Linked DNA regions of Alkalilimnicola ehrlichii MLHE-1. The main gene of each other region encodes a partner of the protein of the gene in region 2 in a complex. Links are inferred from orthologs where the notes say so. Each region holds a gene or a part of one and is shown on either strand. Other genes may lie near its edges. The genes, in order: dsbD and MLG_RS07595.

The links.
Region 1: the proteins of MLG_RS07595 (region 2) and dsbD are in contact, whole or in part, in a crystal structure (PDB 1JZD), measured with the Escherichia coli proteins. The link is inferred for Alkalilimnicola ehrlichii MLHE-1 from one-to-one orthologs.

The regions. Positions count from the first base shown.
Region 1 is NC_008340.1:19,479-27,926, reverse strand. The notes cover bases 98-3,053. They hold dsbD (protein-disulfide reductase DsbD), read right to left. Parts: upstream 2,520-3,053; coding sequence 675-2,519; downstream 98-674. Other genes in these bases: cutA (divalent-cation tolerance protein CutA), read right to left, coding at 2,529-2,903; MLG_RS00125 (TlpA family protein disulfide reductase), read right to left, coding at 175-678. Outside these bases: aroQ (type II 3-dehydroquinate dehydratase), read right to left, coding at 1-47; co-chaperone GroES, read left to right, coding at 3,123-3,410; groL (chaperonin GroEL), read left to right, coding at 3,453-5,114; MLG_RS00100 (alpha/beta hydrolase family protein), read left to right, coding at 5,242-6,399; queE (7-carboxy-7-deazaguanine synthase), read left to right, coding at 6,396-7,025; ntrC (nitrogen regulation protein NR(I)), read right to left, coding at 7,241-8,448. UniProt on the Escherichia coli protein: Required to facilitate the formation of correct disulfide bonds in some periplasmic proteins and for the assembly of the periplasmic c-type cytochromes.
Region 2 is NC_008340.1:1,699,556-1,710,244, reverse strand. What follows is about bases 7,804-10,633. They hold MLG_RS07595 (DsbC family protein), read left to right. Parts: upstream 7,804-8,764; coding sequence 8,765-9,502; downstream 9,503-10,633. Other genes in these bases: fdxA (ferredoxin FdxA), read right to left, coding at 10,329-10,633; xerD (site-specific tyrosine recombinase XerD), read left to right, coding at 7,804-8,668. In the rest of the region: MLG_RS07640 (sensor domain-containing diguanylate cyclase), read right to left, coding at 1-1,130; MLG_RS15425 (biliverdin-producing heme oxygenase), read right to left, coding at 1,108-1,776; MLG_RS07630 (hypothetical protein), read right to left, coding at 1,947-2,336; MLG_RS07625 (NAD(P)/FAD-dependent oxidoreductase), read right to left, coding at 2,379-3,749; MLG_RS07620 (alpha/beta fold hydrolase), read right to left, coding at 4,019-5,023; MLG_RS15565 (hypothetical protein), read right to left, coding at 5,059-5,226; MLG_RS07615 (SufE family protein), read right to left, coding at 5,257-5,676; 23S rRNA (cytidine(2498)-2'-O)-methyltransferase RlmM, read right to left, coding at 5,758-6,840; MLG_RS07605 (slipin family protein), read left to right, coding at 6,982-7,779; more of xerD, read left to right, coding at 7,754-7,803; more of fdxA, read right to left, coding at 10,634-10,652. UniProt on the Escherichia coli protein: Acts as a disulfide isomerase, interacting with incorrectly folded proteins to correct non-native disulfide bonds.

The DNA.
Region 1 (8,448 bases), 1.7 Mb from region 2 along the record:
CCCAGCAGGTTGAGGTTGGGTCCGTTCAGGAGCAGCAGTTCTGGCATGAGTCCCCGGCGCCAAGCGGTGGCTGACAACATCGCCGCTGATTTTGCGGGATCCGCGTGTTGTTGTCCAGATCGTCGCGAGTTCGCAGAAAATGGCCGCAGGTTGCCGGCGGATCAATACCCCAGATTAGAGCAGGTCCAGCAGCACCGGCTCGATCTGCTCACGGCTCACCTCCCGGTCGAAGACGTGGCGAATGTGGCCTTCGCGGTCGATGATCACCGTCCAGGGCAGGGTCCCGGCCTGGTTGCCAAAGTCCTGTCCGGCGCTCATGGCGGCCTGGCGGCCATACAGGATGGGGTAGCGGATGTCGTGCTCGGCGACGAATTCGGCCACGGCGTCCGGCCGGTCCACCGCCACCCCGATGAACTGTAAACCCCGGTCACCATACTCGTCCTGGAGGCGCTGGAACAGCGGCATCTCCTCGACGCAGGGCGGGCACCAGGTGGCCCAGAAATTCAATACGATCAGCCGCCCATCCCACTCCGAGAGGCTGCGCGGCTGCTCTTGGAGATCGGGCAGGGTGAGATCCGGGCGCGGCTCAGGACGGTCCTGGTCCCAGACCTGATAGCCGAAGACCCCGGCCACCGCGCCGAGAAGGATGACCACCGTAAACAGCAGGGCGCGCGTCATCCCCGCGGCCCCGGCTCACCGTTCAGGGCGGCATCCACCCGCTGCCGAAACTCCTCGGCCCCGAGAAAACCCGAGACCCGCTGGCCGCGAGCCTCGCTGCCGTCGGCGCGGTAGAAGATGATGGCCGGTGGCAGGAAAACACCCAGCGCCTCCAGTAGCGCGCGCTCGGCATCGTCCATGGCGGTGACATCCACCCGCACCAGCTTTGCATCGCTCAGCGCCGCCTGCACGCCGGGGTCAGGGAAGGTCCGGTCCTTGAGCTGTTGGCAGTAGATACACCAATCGGCAGTGACATCGAGCATCACCGGCCGGCCCTCGGCCTGCGCCTGCTCGCGCAGGGCATCCAACTCGTCCAGGCTGTGCGCATCGACCCAGGCAAGTTCCGTCCGGGACTCCCCGCTCAGCCCCGCCAGGGGCTGGCTGAGCTGATGGGCGCCGGTCCCGGCCCCCACCAGGGCGGCGGCGCCCCAAAGCAGCGCCGCCAGCCCCACTGCACGGCCGCTCCAGCGCCACAGCAGCCGGCCACCGCGCAGACGCCAGCCGACCCAGACGGCAAAGGCGATCAGCAGCAGGCCCCAGAGGGCGAGGGCAAAGGCATCGCTCAGCAACCGCTCAATCATCCAGATGGCGACGCCCAGCAGCACGAAACCGAACAGTTGGCGGACGCCGTCCATCCAGGCCCCGGAGCGCGGCAGCCACTTGCCGGCGGCGGTCCCAATGAGCAGCAGCGGCAGCCCCATGCCCAGCGCCATCACGTAGAGCGCCAGCGCCCCGAGACCGACCTCGCCGGTGGTACCGATGAAACTGAGCGCGGCGATGAGTGCCGGGCCGGAGCAGGCCCCGACAATCAGCGCCGAGAGCATGCCCATGACCGCCACCCCCAGCAGCCGCCCGCCCTTCTGGCGGCGGGACAGGGCGTCCAGTCGGTTCTGGAGCACACCCGGCATCTGCACGGTGAACAGGCCGAACATGGCCATAGCCATCAACACCAGGACCAATGAGAACCCGCCCAACACCCAGAGATTCTGCAGCTCGGCCTGAACCACCCGGCCGGTCAAGCCCGCCGCGGCCCCGGCAAGGGCATAGGTAATGGCCACACTCTGGACATAAACGAAAGAGAGCAGCAGCGCCCGCCCGCTGCCGCGCTGGCTGTCACCGGCAATCAGCCCGGAGAGGATGGGGATCATGGGGTAGAGACAGGCGGTGAAGGCCAGCAGCAGCCCGGCGACGAAGAAGCCACCGAGGATCATCCAGGCGCTGCCGTCCTGAAGCAGGCTGGAGAGCCGGCCCTCGGCGCCGCCGGCCGTCCCGCCGCCACCGCCGCCGACACCACTGGCAATAGCGCCCTGCCCATCGAGCCCCAGATCGGCGGTCAGCGGTGGATAACAGACACCGATATCGGCGCAACCGCGGTAGGCCACCTCCAAACGCAGATCGTCGGGCACCGGGCCGTCGAACTGCAGTTGCACCTGCGCCACGCCGCGGAGGATGGTGGTTTGCCCGAAGAAGGGGTCGTCTTTCTCCCGGCCTTCGGGTATGGCCACGTCGGTGAGCGCGACGCCGCCGTTACGCACCTCGAACGCCAACTTCTCACGGTAGAGGTAGTAGCCCTCGGCCACATCCACCGTCAGCAGCAGGCGGTGCTCGCCGATCCGCTCCAGAAAAAGGGGAAAGGCCTCCTCAGCGGGGAGGATTTGCTGCTGGCCCCCGCCCAGTTGATCCAGCGGGTTGGCGCGCGCATCCGCACCCCACAGAGGCAGGGCGAGCAGCAATACCAGCAGCCAGTAGAGCGGCCAGCGCAACGGCGTGGCCGCTGGCAGGGGTCGGGCCAGTGCGGTCATGGGCGTTCCTTAGCGGACATCGGGGTCTGGCAGGTCCTTGGGGTCGTCGTTGTCACCGGCCCCGCCCGCGGTTTCCATGGCGATCCAATGCAGGAAACCGGGCAGGCCCTTTTCCAAAGGGACCCCCACAATCTCGGGAAGTTCATAGGGGTGCTGCTCCAGGATGGCCTGCTCCAGCGCCGGGTAGGCGGCCGCCGAGGTCTTGATCAGCAGTAGCACCTCGGGCTCGGCCTGGGCCTCACCCTCCCAAAAGAACACGGAAGTCAGTCCGGGCACGATATTGACGCAGGCGGCCAAGCGCCTCTCCACCAGCGCGCCGGCCAGTTCCCGCGCCACGGCGTCATCGGGGCAGGTGCAGTAAACCAGGTACTGCTCGGCGGGCATATCGCCACCTCCGGGGCTCTATGGTGTCCGAATTGCGAGACTGGCCTTGAATTCTACCACCGCCGACCCCATTCAGAGGACAGCGCCGCGACAGCGGCTCTTGACTCGAGGGGGGCGGTCACTATCATTAGCACTCACAACTTGAGAGTGCTAACCCTGCCCTCTCTCCAAAACCGCCAAACACGAACGACAGCAAACGCATAAGGGAGTAACAGCCCCATGAACATTCGTCCCCTGCACGATCGCGTGGTCATCAAGCGCATGGAAGAGGAGCGCACCTCCCCCGGTGGCATCGTCATCCCCGATTCCGCCGCCGAGAAGCCCATCAAGGGCGAGGTGGTGGCCGTGGGTAACGGCAAGCTGCTGGACAACGGCGAGACCCGCCCGCTGGACCTGAAGGTGGGCGACAAGGTGCTGTTCGGCAAGTTCGCCGGCACCGAGGTCAAGGTCGATGGCGAGGAGCTGCTCGTCATGCGCGAAGACGACGTCATGGCCATCGTCGAGTAAACCGCTTTCCGCCGAATTCCGTTTTAGAGAGGACAACACACAATGGCAGCTAAAGAGATCCGTTTCTCCGACGACGCCCGCCAGCGCATGATGAAGGGCGTGAACACCCTGGCCAACGCGGTCAAGGCCACCCTGGGCCCGCGCGGCCGCAACGCCGTGCTGGACAAGTCCTTCGGCGCCCCCACCGTCACCAAGGACGGCGTCTCCGTGGCCAAGGAGATCGAGCTGGAGGACAAGTTCGAGAACATGGGCGCGCAGATGCTCAAAGAGGTCTCCAGCCAGACCTCCGACATCGCCGGTGACGGCACCACCACGGCCACCGTGCTGGCCCAGGCCATCCTGCGCGAAGGCATGAAGGCCGTGGCCGCCGGCATGAACCCCATGGACCTCAAGCGCGGCATCGACAAGGGCGTCTCCGCGGCCACCAAGTACCTGGCCGACGAACTCTCCAAGCCCTGCGAGACCGACACGTCCATCGCCCAGGTGGGCTCCATCTCCGCCAACTCCGACGAGTCCGTGGGTCGCATCATCGCCGACGCCATGCAGAAGGTGGGCAAGGAAGGCGTCATCACCGTGGAAGAGGGCTCCGGCCTGGAGAACGAGCTGGACGTGGTTGAGGGCATGCAGTTCGACCGCGGCTACCTCAGCCCCTACTTCATCAACAACCAGCAGTCCATGAAGGCCGAGCTGGAAGACGCCTTCATCCTGCTGCACGACAAGAAGATCTCCAACATCCGCGACCTGCTGCCGCTGCTGGAGAATGTCGCCAAGGCCAACAAGCCGCTGCTGATCATCTCCGAGGACATCGAGGGCGAGGCCCTGGCCACCCTGGTGGTCAACAGCATCCGTGGCATCGTCAAGGTGGCTGCGGTCAAGGCCCCCGGCTTCGGTGACCGCCGCAAGGCCATGCTGCAGGACATCGCCGTGCTCACCGGCGGCACCGTGATCTCCGAGGAAGTGGGTCTGTCCCTGGAGAAGGCCACCCTGGACGACCTGGGCCAGGCCAAGAAGGTGGACGTCTCCAAGGAAGAGACCACCATCGTCGGCGGCGCCGGCCGTCACGACGACATCATGGCCCGCGTCGAGCAGATCCGTGCCCAGATCGAGGAGAGCACCTCCGAGTACGACAAGGAGAAGCTGCAGGAGCGCGTGGCCAAGCTGGCTGGCGGCGTGGCCGTCATCAAGGTGGGCGCCACCTCCGAGATCGAGATGAAGGAGAAGAAGGCCCGCGTGGAGGACGCCCTGCACGCCACCCGCGCCGCGGTGGAAGAGGGCATCGTCCCCGGTGGTGGCACCGCGCTGCTGCGCGCCCAGGCCTCCCTCGACGGCTTGGAGTATGCCAACCACGACCAGGAGGTGGGCATCAACATCGTCCGCCGCGCCATGGAAGAGCCCCTGCGCCAGATCGTCTACAACGCCGGTGGTGATGGCGCCGTGGTGGTCAACGAAGTGCGCAACGGCGAGGGCAACTACGGCTACAACGCCCAGAGCGGTGAGTACGGTGACTTGGTCGAGATGGGCATTCTCGATCCCACCAAGGTGACCCGCACCGCGCTGCAGAACGCCGCCTCCGTGGCCGCGCTGATGATCACCACCGAGGTGATGGTCGCCGACCTGCCCAAGGACGACGACGCCGGTGCCGGCGGCGGCATGGGCGACATGGGTGGTATGGGCGGCATGGGGGGCATGGGCGGCATGATGTAAGCCGTCCGGCCCACCGGCCGACCCAAACCGAACCCGCCGACGGTCCTGCCGCCGGCGGGTTTTTTGTGTCCGGAACCCGGGCCCGCCCGGGAGCCTGGTCGGGCGATTTATGCCATCATTGCGAGCTATGAATGCCCTGCACCCCACACTGTTTCTGGTGCTTGCCCTGACGGCAGTCATTGCGCTCCCCGGCTGCGGTGCCATGCAACGCCATTACGAGGCGGGGCTGATCCTGGCCGATATCCGCGCCGGCGAGGCCGACAGCCGCTGGAAACGCACCCGACCGGCCCCGGAACGAGAGACCGTCGAGTACACCGGCCCCACCGGGGTGCCACGGGTGGCCGACCTCTATACCCCGGGCGACGAGGTCCGCTCCAACCTGGTGCTGGTCCACGGCTTCACCGAGGCGGGCCGGCGGGACCCGCGCCTGGTGCAGTTCGCCAAGACGCTGAGCCGGGCCGGTTTTCGCGTCCTCGCCCCAGAGGTGGAGACCCTCACCCGCATGGACGTCTCGCCGGAGAACATCCGCGATGTGGTGGATGCCGCCCACTGGCTGGACGCGCGGGACGACGGCGAGGGGGTGGGCGTGGCCGCGATGAGCTTCTCCGTCGCCACCGCCGTGCTGGCGGCGCTGGAGGAGGACGGCCGGCCACACATCGGCTGGATCGTCGGGGTGGGCGGCTACTACGATCTGGTGGAGACCCTGACCTACGTCACCACCGGCTATTTCACCGAGGACGGCGAGCGGCGCTACCAGATCCCCCGGGTGGAGGGCCGCTGGGTGGTCCTGCTGACCCAGCTGGACCGGGTGCCGGATGCCGACGACCGCCGCCTGCTCGACCGTATCGCCCGCGAGCGCCTGGCGGACCCGGAGGCCGAGACCGGGCCGCTGGCCGAGCGGCTGTCACCGCCCGGGCGCGCGGTCTATGCCTTGCTCACCAACCGGGATCCGGATCGGGTACCGGACCTGCTGGCGGCGTTGCCCGACGGCGTCCGCGACGAGATTAAAGCGCTGAATCTTGCCAACCGGGACCTGTCCCGGCTTCAGGCCTACCTGCTGCTGGTCCACGGCCGCGACGACGATGTCATCCCCTGGACCCAGAGCCAGGCCCTCAAGCAGGCCGCCCCCAGGGGGCAGGCCGAGTTGCGGCTGGTGACCGGCCTCACCCATGTGGATGTGGACCCCGGGGTGGTGGGCGCCTGGCGGTTGCTGCGGGCGGTCAACCGGCTGCTGTTGCTGCGCGACGACCCGCCACCGACCCCCTCGTCGGCGAATGAGCCATGACCTACAGCGTCCATGAAATCCATTACACTCTGCAGGGGGAGGGCGCCCAGACCGGGCGGCCCGCCGTGTTCTGCCGCTTCGCCGGCTGCAACCTCTGGAGCGGTCGCGAGGCCCACCGGGCATCGGCCATCTGCCGGTTTTGCGATACCGCCTTCGTGGGCACCGGCGGGTCCGGCGGCGGCCGTTTCCGCAGCGCGAACGAGCTGGCCGAAAGGCTGGCCGGCTATTGGCCGGGCGGCGGCCGGCCGCTGGTGGTCTGCACCGGCGGCGAGCCCCTGTTGCAATTGGATTCCGCACTGATCGACGCCCTGCACCGTCGGGGGTTTGAGGTGGCGGTGGAGACCAACGGCACCCGGCCGGCGCCGGCCGGGCTGGACTGGATCTGCGTCAGCCCCAAGGCGGGCGCCCCCCTGGTGCTCACCACCGGCGACGAGCTCAAGCTGGTCCACCCGCAACCGGGGGCGGAGCCGGAACGCTTCCAGCACCTGGCCTTCCGCCACTTCTTTCTGCAACCCATGGACGGGCCGGAGCGCGAGGCCAACACCCAGGCCTGCGTGGACTACTGTCTCGCCCACCCGCAATGGTCATTGAGCCTGCAGACCCACAAGCTGCTCGGCATCCCCTGACGCGCGGCTTGGGCCGGGGGCGGGGGGTGCCGGCAGGCCGACTTTTGCGCACCGAGCAACGCAGGGAAAAATCGGGAAAAGCGCGTGCCTGTTCGAGCGAAGCGAGTTCACGCGCGCCGATTTTTCCCGAGTAGCGCAGGGCACCCCGAAGGGGTGCGCAATCGGAGGCCTGCCGGTACCCCCCGCCCCCGGCCCGCCGGCCCAAGCCGCTCCCCCTATAACTCCATCCCGAGTTCTTTGATCTTCCGGGTCAGCGTGTTCCGGCCCCACCCCAGCAGGCGGGCGGCGTCCTGGCGTCGGCCGCCCGTCCGCTGCAGGGCGGCCCGGATCATAATCACCTCGAAGCGCGGCTGCAGCTCATCCAGCAGCCCCTCCTGCCCCCGCGCCAGGGCCTGGTCCACCCAGCGACTCAGCGCCGTCTCCCAGTTTCCGCCCCCCGGACGACCGGCTTCCGCCTCCTCACGCAGCTCCGGCGGCAAATCCTCCAGCAGCACCTCCTGCCCGCTCGCCATCACCGTCAGCCAACGGCAGGTGTTCTCAAGCTGGCGCACATTGCCCGGCCAGTCCAGGCCCATGAAGTAACGCTCCACCTCCGGGCGCAGGGTCTTGGGCTCCACGTTCAGCTCCCGTCCCGCCGCTGCCAGGAAGTGTCGGGCCAGCAACGGCACATCCTCCCGTCGCTCGCGCAGCGAGGGCACATGCACCCGGATCACGTTCAGGCGGTGGAACAGGTCCTCGCGGAAGTAGCCGTCGGCCACCCGCGCCTCCAGGTTCTGGTGCGTGGCGGCGATGATGCGCACATCCACCCGCATCGACGTGTGCGCGCCCACCCGGTAGAACTCACCATCCGCCAGCACCCGCAGCAGGCGGGTCTGCAGCTCCGCCGGCATATCCCCGATCTCGTCGAGAAAGAGGGTGCCCCCGTCCGCCTGCTCAAAACGGCCGCGGCGCGTCGCCTGGGCACCAGTGAAGGCCCCCTTCTCGTGCCCGAAAAGCTCCGATTCCATCAGATCCCGCGGAATAGCCGCCATATTCAGGGCGATGAACGGCCCCTCCGACCGGGGGCTGTGGCGATGCAGCGCCCGCGCCACCAGCTCCTTACCGGTTCCCGATTCGCCGTTGATCAACACCGTCACCGACGAGCGCGACAAGCGGCCGATGGCGCGGAACACCTCCTGCATCGCCGGCGCTTCACCGAGGATCTCCGGATGCTGGGCTGGGGCTTCCGCGGCCTCCGTGGCCTCAGCCGTCCGGGTGCTCTCCCGGGCGCGGGTGACCAACTCCACCGCCTCGTCCACATCAAAGGGCTTCGGTAGGTACTCAAAGGCCCCGCCCTCATACGAGGCCACTGCGGCGTCCAGGTCGGAGTGGGCCGTCATCACGATCACCGGCATATCGGGCCAGCGATCACCCACCTGGGCGA
Region 2 (10,689 bases):
CCGAAGGTGTGATACTGACCGCGATAGGCCAGGGCGATACCACACGCCCGGAAAAGCGTCAGCCAATCCGCCCCATGATCCGCCACCAGTTCCGACAACCGGGTTGCCCGTGGCCGGCGTTCCAGCACGAGGCGGGCGCGACAAGCCCTTACTCTCCGCTGATAGCGGGCATTGCGCTGGGCATTGAGCAGCATCAAACGGGATTGAGCCACTTGCACTAAGGCCAGGACCGCATCGCGCAGGGTGGGAGGCAGGGAGCGCGCCTCCTGTCCATGACACGCAAGCAGCCCCCAAAGACCCTCGGCATCGTCCCGAATGGCCACGGACAGGGCCGACTTCACGCCCATGTTGTGTAGATAGGCCTGGTGGATCGGCGAGACGGCCCGCAACACACCGGCGGAAAGGTCCAGCGGGTGCTGGTCCAGTGGGTCCTCTGTCGGTACTAATGGCACCGGAGCGGCCGGGGCATCGGGGATGCTACGAACCGGATTAACGTCGTAGAGCTGCCGTACCTGTGGCGGGATATCGCTGGCCGGGAAGTGGTGCGATAGATAGCTGTCCATATGCTCGCACCGGCTCTCGGCCACCACGCAGCCATGCCAGTCGGGATCGAACTGGTAGACCATCGCCCGCTCGTGTCCGGTGAGATCCCGCGCCGCCGCGACGAGGGTCTCCAGGAGCGCCCCCGCCGTGCGGGCTCCGGCCAGGTGCGACAACCAGTCCCCCATCGCGGGGAACAGCGTTTGGGTATCGGGACCGGAAAGCGCCTCGAATTCGAGCACCACCCGCTCCCCGCTTCGATAGGCCGTGGTTCGAAAGCGCCGGTTCCTCCCCCGCAGGCGCATACCCGCTACCAGGCTCACTGGCTGGAGCGGAGCCTGCGGCAGCGAGGCGCTGATCCGGCGAAGCAGATGCCGCCCCAGGAGGGCCTTGGGGTCGGAAGCCAGCGCCTGCTCGGGAGTTACACCGAAAAACCGGTGCAGGTTGGCGCTGGCCTGCAGAAGACGTCGCAACCGCTGGTCAAGGCTGACCAGACACCCGGAGGGTTGCACCGCCCCGGGGATATGCACCGGCTCGCGGGCGCAGGCCTCCTGTGCCCGGGCCAGTTCAGAGGGGTCGGTAGGCGCCATGGAGGCTCTCCTTGGGCTGTTCGCTATTAGCTGCAGCGAGGTGCGCCTCAAGGGCATGGAAGGTCGACCGCGCCCCGGCGAGTGCCTGTTCAAGCCCGCCCCGGGGGGCAGCCCCGCCGAGCGACGCCCGGAAGCTGCGCCATTGGCCGGCGTGGTAGAGATGAAAGTAGCGCGCCCCGCGCCGGGCATCGAGTCCGAGCCGCCGCTGCAGGCGGGGCGCGATCACACGGCCGCCCTGGGTGGCCCCTTCCAGCACGTAGAGCACGCCCAGCAGGTGGTTGCGCGAGATCAGCTGGGGAACGGCGCCCGAATGGCCCTCTGGCAGTACGGCACCGATATCCATCAGGTCGCGCCGAATCAGGGGGTGGCGCGGCAGGTAGCGGTAGCCCGCTTGCGGGAAGCGTTCGAGCCAGGGGGGTAACACCGCCTCCAGGGCGGCGAAATAGGCGAGAAAGACCGCTAGCGCCCGGCGATACTGCGCCATGGTGAGCCGATCCGATTGCAGCGGCAGGAGTACGGGGTGGCTTTCTACCCGCTGGTGAGCGGCCCGCGTGCCGTCGCGCAACGCCTGCAGCCAATCCGCCGGATCGCCCCGGGTAAGCGGGTCGGCCGTCCCCACGCGGTAGCCTGGGGAACCCGTTTCCATGTGGCGCCCTCTTCTCGCCGTACCGTGAGAGGCCGGCCCCATTTCACCCGTCCGACTACGGGGTGGCCTCGCTAACAGCGTACCATTTGTTGACCGGAATCATACCTTGTGAAAACGCAAAAGCCCCGGGGCGGGCCCCCGGGGCTTGGTGTCACCGGCGGATGGGCCGGTCAGGACTGGGTGGCAGTGCTCCCGGCGTGGCTCTCGCTGGGGCCCAGGCCAAGGACGTAGAGCAGCGGCGGGAAGGCGAGGACGCCGAAGGCCACGCCAAAGCCGATGCTGCCGCCGATCAGGGAGAGATAGTCCAGCGCGCCGCTCAGGTTGGCGAAGCTGGCACCAGTGAAGCCGGGCAGCATGATGAAGGCCACTACGGCCACCACCACACCAACCCCCACCGACGCCTTCACCGGCAGCGCCAGGTTGACGCTGCGGGAGGACTTGCGGGCAATAAACAGGCCAAGCAGCGCCAGGTCGATGACCACCCAGAGCAGAACGAACGGCAGCAGGCCCCGGAAGACCTCCAGCACGACTGTAATAATACCCATCAACGAAAAGGCCATGATCATTTTCCTCCTTTGGATTCGTCCGATACCGGGGCGGCGTTATACCCGGCCGCGCATCATGGCGTTGTAGGCGCCATGCAGCAGGCGGTCCTTCATCACCCAGGGCACCCAGTGCTCGTCGTAGGGGCTGATGAAGGGGAAGGACGGCACCATGTCCAGGTTGTAATCGAACTCCACCAGGATCGCCTTGCCAATACCGGTGATCAGCGGGCAGGAGGTGTAGCCGTCATAGGACTCGGTCATCTCCCGCCCCTGCATGTGGGACACCATGTTATTCACGGCGACCGGCACCTGCGCCTTGACGCTGGCGGCCGTCTTGCCGATCGGCACGCCGTTGATGTCACCGGCGCCAAAGACATTCTCGTAGCGCTGGTGCTGCATGGTGTAACGGTCCACCTCCAGCCAGCCGGTGAAGTTGCTGTCCTCGCCGGCGGCCAGGGCGCTGTTGCGCAGGCTGTCGGGCGCGCTCATCGGCGGCACCAGGTGGATGAAGTCGTAATCCTCCGTACGCTCACCGTCGGGGGTATCGAAGACCACCTCCTGGGCCGCCGGGTCGATGCCCTTGACCACGTGGTGCCAGTGCAGGTTGATATCGCGCTCCGGGAAGTGCCCCTTGAGGAACTCGTCGATATCCGGCTGGGAGAACATCCCGGTGCCCGGCGCGAAATAGTGCATTTCGGTATTGGCACGGGTGCCGCGGCGGCGCAGACGGTCCTCGGTCAGCATGGTGACCTTCAGCGGCGCGCCGGCGCACTTGATGGCACCGGGCGGGCGGATGAACAGGCCCTTGCCGCCGCTCTGGGTAAAGCGGTCGATCTGGCGCCAGGTGCGGGCGGCATGATCCGCGTTGTCATAGACGCAGCCGATGCCATGGTCGCCGATCAGCTCGCGGCTGTAGCCTTCGTAGGCGTCGTAGTTGACCTGCAGCCCGGTGGCCACCATCAGGTAGTCATACTCGATGGTCTGACCGTCATCGGTGATCACCCGATTGTTGTCGGGGTCGTACTCCTTGACCATGGCCTTGACCCAGTTCACGCCCGAGGGCAGGAAGTTGGCGTTGCGGTCGACGACCTTATCGCGCTCCCAGACGCCGGTGGCCACCAGGGTCAGACCGGGTTGGTATTGGTGGTCTTCCCGGCGGTCGATGACGGTGATATCGGCGCCCCGGAGCTGGCGGTTGAGGCGGTTGGCACAGGAGATACCGGCCGCGCCGGCGCCTACGATGACCACGCGGGCATTGGTGGTGACCGCCTGGGCCTCGCCGCTGTGCAGCAGGGCGCCGGTGCCCATAACGGCGCTGGCGCCGATGGCGCCGACACCGGAGTAGCGCAGGAAATCACGACGGGACAGACCTGCCTCGGTAAGCGCTTTATGGATTGCGCGTTCTGTTTTGATGCTACGGTTGCTCATTATCTCCTCCGCGCCCTCTGGCGCTTCTTGCATCTGGTTGACGCGTGTCCTTTCCAAGGATGGCCGGCCAGTGATCCCTATCCGCCGGAAAATATAGTGCAGTGCTCCGTAAAGAGCGCTCTGACCGGGAAGGTTCGAGTCGCCATCCGGCCACGTCCCTTATATTGATAATGAATAAGCTGAGAACGCTAACTAATATAGCAAAATGAGAATGTACGGGTCAAGTTGTCGCACCCCCCGGAGTTGACCCGCGGCATAACGTCGCAGGATCAGCGCGGGCAGAGGCGGTGCACCGCCTCGTCGGCGGGGCGGAGGGCGTTTGAGGGCAGGGCGGCGCCGGGGTCGTGGATCCAGGCGGCGAGGTCTGTACGCACGCGCTCGCCGCTCAGGTCCCGGGTGAGCATGTGCCAGCCGTCGGGGTACCAGGCGAAGTGCCAATCCAGCGTCGGGGGCAGTTGCCGGATCAGCGCGCAGATGGCCTCAGGGGGGATGATTTCGTCGTGGGCCCCGTAGAGCAGCAGGGTGGGGGTCTGGAGCTGGGCGGCCCGCTCCAGGGCATGGTCCATCAGGTTGGTGGCCCCGTAGAGGGTGGCCACCCGGGTCTCCTTGATGAACAGCGGGTCCCGGCCCAGGGCCCGCAATTCGGCCTCGTTGTCGGTGGGCCGGATACCGAGGGACTCGCCGGTGAAGGTGCGCTCCGGGATCAGGCGGACCGCCAGCCAAAGGGCCAGGCGCTGGTACCATGGCTGGGTGCGCCGGGCCCAGGTGGCCGGGGAGAGCAGGATCAGGCGATCAGCGGCATCGGGGGCGTGGGCGGCGGCCAGGATGGCCACCGCGGCGCCCATGCTCTCGCCGGCCAGGTAGAGGGGGCGATGGGGGTAGCGCTCTCTGAGCGCGGCCAGAATGGCGAGGTTGTCCTCCACCAGGGTGGCTTCACCGGGCCACCGGCCCTGATAGGCGCTGGCGCCGAAGCTGCGTTGGTCGTAGGCGTAGAGCGCAATGTCGTGGTCGGCGAGGGTCTCGCCGAGGCTGACAAAGGCCTCGGCACGGTCGTTCAGCCCGTGCAGTGCCAGGACCACCGCGTCAGGTGCCTGTTCCGGCCCGAAACGGCGCAGCCGCAGCGGCTCGCCGTCGCCCATGCGGACATGGCCGGGCTCGAGGTGCGCACTGCCGGGCCCGGCCGGCGCCCTCGGGTCCGCCCCGTGGACACTGCAGGCCGCCAGCAGGAAGACCAGTATCAGGGCCAGGGCGGTGAAACCTGCGGGACGGCGCATGGGGGCCTGCCTGGCGAAGGGGCGGCCGACGCCGGTCAGGCGTCGCGTCGCCGCATGAACAGTCGCACCTGAGCCTCCATGCTCTCGGCGAAGGCCCGGGTCTCCAGTTCGTCTTCCACCCGCTTGGCCAGGGCCTGGAGTTCTTCGAGGGTGAGCCGCTTGAGGGTGATTTCGCTGATGCGGTCTTCTTTTCCTGTCTTCATTGACCGTTATTTGAGGGTTGAATCGTACGATCAGGCGGATTGGGTCTGGGCACCGGAGAGTTCGTGGATGCGCTCGACCATGGCGTAGAAACCGTCACGGCGGTTGGGGCTCAGGTTCTGCTCCAACCCGAGGCGGGTGAAGATATCGCGGATGTCTGTCCCGCGGATCTCCTCCTGGGTGCGCCCGGAATAGGCCATCAGCACGATGGCGATCAGGCCCTTGACGATAAAGGCATCGCTGTCGGCACGGAAGACATGCCGCGGCGGCTCATCGTCGGTGGTCTCGTGGATCAACCAGACGTTACTGGTGCAGCCCTCCACCCGGTTGTCCTCGGTGCGGGCCTCCTCTGGAAACGCCGGGAGGCTGCGCCCCAGGTCGATCAGTACCCGGTAGCGCTCATCCCATTGATCCAATAGTTCAAAGGTTTCAAGCAGTTCCTGAAGGTTCATAACAATCTACTTTGGCCGGCGGCGGGGCGCCGCTCGTAAGCGGTGAGATATCCCGATGATAACGTGGGGGAGGGCCGGCGTCTAACCCCGTGACCCTGCGGCCGGCCGCCAGGCCAGGACGGTGATTTCCTCGCGGTCGTGGTAGAGCTGGGCCGACCGCCAGCCGAGTTCGCCGGAGCCGCCGGTGACCAGCGCGCGGCACTCGGCCACGCACTGCCATCGCCGCCTCATGGGCAACTTGAGGTTGAACAGGGCGCGGCCGCACCAGCCGGAGACAAGCCAGTGGCGGACCAGGCGTGCAACCCGATGGGGTTGCTCCACCATGTCGCAGACGAGCCAGTCCACCCGGTGGGGCGGCCGATAGCGAAAACCGTCCTCACGCAGGTGGCGGACGGCGCGGTCGGCGCGCAGCGACTCGGCCAGCGGCCCGTTGTCCACGGCGGTCACGTGAAGACCGGCCTGGCGGAGCACCCAGGTCCAGCCGCCCGGCGCGGCACCCAGGTCCACCGCGCTCATCCCGGGCCGCAGTGCAGCCTCACGCTCCACCGGTGTCAGTAACCAACCGACGGCCTCCTCCAGCTTCAGGGCAGAGCGGCTGGGGGCGGCGCGGGGCAGGCGCAGGCGGGGTATGCCCATGGGCCAGGGCCGGCCGCTGCCGGCGGGGGCCAGGCCGGCGACCACCTGGCGGGAATCGGCAAACCAGAGGTGTAAGCGGGGCGCGCCGGCACGCTCCAGGGCCACCCCCCGCTCCCGGAGGGCCCGTTCCAGGTGCGGGCGGAATTTGCGGCAGAACCGCCCCAACGCCTTACCGTCGTTGGTGTCCGGATGCTCCAGCCAGACCCCGGCCAACGCCTCCGGCAGGTGGGGCGCCAGCGCCTCCAGCAGCGCCCCGACGCGGTCCCGTTCCGGCAATTGCGGGCAGTCCGCCACCACCGGCCAGGCCTGGCGGGCGAAGGTGAGTGCCGGTGGGGTTGGCAGCGGCCGGCCATCCGCACTGTGGAAATCCACCCGGCCCTGGTCGTTCTCCACGCGCGGCCAGCCGGCCACCCCGGCATCGCTGCTCCAGGCCGCGAGCTCCGCGGCCAGGTCGGCGCCGAAGCCGGGGCGGCATTGCAGCAGCCAGCGGGTGGCATGCCGCGTTGGTATCGGGTCTCGCTCTGTCATGACGGCATTGTAACCCGTGCCGGTCCCGCGCTTGTGTTCCCGAGTACTGGATGGCAGCGTGACCACGGGTCTATTCTGTAACGAGCAGCGGTTCCAAGGATTCGGTCACTCTCAGCGGGTTAATCTGATAAGGAGCACTTCATGGAGACAACACTGATTGTCGTTCTCGCCCTGATCGTCGCGATCATCGCGTCGGCGATCCGGGTGCTGCGCGAGTATGAGCGCGGCGTGATCTTCCAGCTCGGGCGTTTTTATAAGGTCAAGGGGCCGGGCCTGATCCTGGTCATCCCCATCATCCAACAGATGGTGCGGACCGACCTGCGCACGGTGACCATGGACGTGCCGAGCCAGGACGTCATCACCAAGGACAACGTGTCGGTGAGCGTGAATGCCGTGATCTATTTCCGGGTGGTTGACCCGGAGCGGGCGGTGATCAACGTGGAGGACTACTTCGCCGCCACCAGCCAGCTGGCGCAGACCACGTTGCGCTCAGTGCTCGGCCAGCACGAGTTGGATGAATTGCTGGCGGAACGTGACAAGCTCAACGAGGATATCCAGAACATTCTCGACTCCCAGACCGATGCCTGGGGCATCAAGGTCTCCAACGTGGAGATCAAGCACGTGGACATCGATGAGAGCATGATCCGCGCCATTGCCCAGCAGGCGGAGGCCGAGCGTAGCCGGCGCGCCAAGATCATTCACGCCGAGGGTGAGCGCCAGGCATCGGAGCAGCTCACCGCGGCGGCCAACATCCTGTCCCGTAACCCGCAGGCGTTGCAGTTGCGCTATCTGCAGACGCTGAGCAATATCGCCGGAGAGCAGAATTCCACCATCATCTTCCCGCTGCCGCTGGAGATGATGAATGCGTTCAACCGTATGGCCGCGGCCTTCGACGATTCGGACGACCGAAGCGGTGACAGCAGCGACGAACAGCGCTGAGACGCCATTAGCGGAACTGGAGGCCTTCCTCGATGCCTTGTGGATGGAGCAGGGCCTGGGTGAGCGCACCCTGTCCGCCTATCGCAGCGACCTGTTGGGCTTCCAGCGCTGGCTGGGCGGGCAGGGCGGCAGCCTGTTGAGTGCCCGGCGCGATCAGGTGCTGGCCTATCTGGGCGGGCGGTTGGGTCAGGGCGCAAAACCGCGCAGTGTCGCCCGCCTGCTCACCAGCCTCCGCCGGTTTTACCGCTATCAGCTTCGCGAGGGCCGGGTGGCCGAGGATCCGACACGGGACGTAGAGAGCCCGCGGCTGGGGCGGCCGTTGCCGGGGGGGTTGAGTGAATCAGAGGTCGAGCGCCTGCTCGCCGCCCCGGACCCGGAGACCCCTTTGGGCCAGCGCGACCGCTGCATGCTGGAGGTGCTCTACGCCAGCGGCCTGCGGGTGTCGGAGTTGGTCGGCCTGAGCCTGTCGGAGCTGTCCCTGTCCCAGGGGCTGGTCCGGGTGGTGGGCAAGGGGGGGCGCGAGCGGCTGGTGCCGCTGGGCGAAACGGCGTTGGAGCAGGTGCAACAGTGGTTGCGGGAAGGCCGGCCGGCCCTGTTGGGGCGACGGGTGAGCGACGCGGTCTTTGTCACCGGCCGGGGTGAGGGGCTGACCCGGCAGGCGTTCTGGTACCGGGTGAAGAAGCACGCCCGGTCGGTGGGTATCACGCGCCCCATCTCGCCGCACACGCTGCGGCATGCCTTCGCCACCCATCTGCTGAACCATGGCGCCGACCTGCGGGTAGTACAGCTTCTGCTCGGCCACAGCGATCTCTCCACCACCCAGATCTATACCCATGTGGCGCGACAGCGGCTGCAGACCCTGCATGCCGAGCACCACCCCCGGGGCTAGCCGGGTACAACCGATCAGCAACCGGACACGGTCCGGGAACCTGGACCCAATACCCTGATCAAACAGGCATCACACACCCAAAGGAGTCAGAAGACGATGAGCAAAACCCTTCCCGTTCTATTGGTGCTCTGGAGTCTGCCCATGCTGGCCTGGGCCGACAACGTGCACGAGCGCATCGATGAGGCGCTTCATGGATTGAGCCCGGAACTGAGTGCCGATGCGGTCAACGAGACACCGGTGGACGGGCTCTATGAGGTCATCGTTTCGGGTGACGTGGTGTACATGACCGGTGACGGCCGGTTCCTCTTCCAGGGCGAACTGGTGGACCTGGAGAGCCGGCAATCACTCACCGAGCTGCGCCGCGGAGAGCAGCGGGCTGCCCGGATCGCGGAGCTGGGCAGTGATCAGTTGCTGATCTATCCCGCCAATGGTGAGACGCGCTATGTGGTGAATGTCTTTACGGACATCGAATGCCCCTACTGCCAGCGGATGCACCAGGAGATCGACGACTACACCGACAAGGGCATCGAGATCCGCTACCTGTTCATGCCGCGGGCCGGCGAGGGCAGTGAGTCCTATCGGCAGTCGGAAGCGGTATGGTGCGCCGAGGACCGGCATGCCGCCATGACCAAGGCGAAACGGGGCGAACCGGTGGAGAGCGGGGCGGAGTGCGAGACCCCGATCGCCGATCACTTGGCCCTGGCCCGGGAGCTGCAGGTGCGCGGCACCCCCACCATGATCAGCAGCGAGGGGGTGATGCAGCAGGGCTACGCCTCGCCGGAGAACCTGCTGCAGGTACTGGAAGCGGCGGCTAACAGCAGCAAGCAGCCCTGAACCACCCGGTCACTGCGAGGAGGCGCCGCGCCCCCACCGTCACTGCGAGGAGGCGAAGCCGACGTGGCAGTTTACCGCCCTGGATCGCCGCGGGCCTTCGGCCCTCTTGATGAACATGGCCAGACGCTGCGGGCGCCCCCTACCCTCACTGTGAACGCGGACCCACCCCCACCGTCACTGCGAGGAGGCGAAGCCGACGTGGCAGTCTACCCCTCTGGATCGCCACGGGCCTTCGGCCCTCGCGATGACGGGGGGAAAGCCTTCGGCCCTGGCAATGACAGGGGTGCCCCGTTCCTCGTTGATTCGGGCCCGCGCAGCGGGGCGGGGGGCTCGCGATGACGAGGAAAGCCTTCGGCCCTCTTGATGAACATGGCCAGACGCTGCGGGCGCCCCCTACCCTCACTGCGAGCGCGGACCCCCCCCACCGTCACTGCGAGGAGGCGAAGCCGACGTGGCAGTCTACCGCCCTGGATCGCCGCGGGCCTTCGGCCCTCGCGATGACGGGGGAAAGGCCTTCGGCCCTCGCGATGACGGGTGGGGCGCCCCCCTCGCGATGACGACCGAAAACCCGCGGCCCTCGCCATGGCAGCCCCGCCGTTCTTCCCTGATTCGGGCCCGCGCAGCGGGGGGCGGGCTCGCGATGACCGGGGGTGCCCCGTTCCTCGTTGATTCGGGCCCGCGCAGCGGGGAGGGGGGCTCGCGATGACGGGGAGAAACCCGCTGGCCCTCGCGGTGACGGGGAGAAATATCCGTTAACCTATTGAAAAAGGGCGGCCATATGGCCGCCCTTTTGGCGTGAGGATCGATGGTCTGCCGCCGCGCCGGGTCAGCGCTCGAGCAGCTCCAGCTTGTTGGGCTTGCCGTCCCACTCGTCGGCATCCTCCGGCGGGTCCTTCTGCTCGGTGATCACCGGCCACTCTTGGGCCAGTTCCGCGTTCAGTGCCAGGAACTCCTCCTGACCGGCGGGCAGGTCATCCTCCGAGTAGATCGCCTCGGCGGGGCACTCCGGCTCGCAGAGGGTGCAGTCGATGCATTCATCGGGATCGATCACGAGGAAGTTCGGGCCTTCGTGGAAGCAGTCCACCGGGCACACTTCCACGCAATCCGTGTACTTGCACTTAATGCAGTTCTCAGTGACGACGTAGGTCATTGCGTCGCTCCCTAATCGCAAGGTCGATACGCAGCGG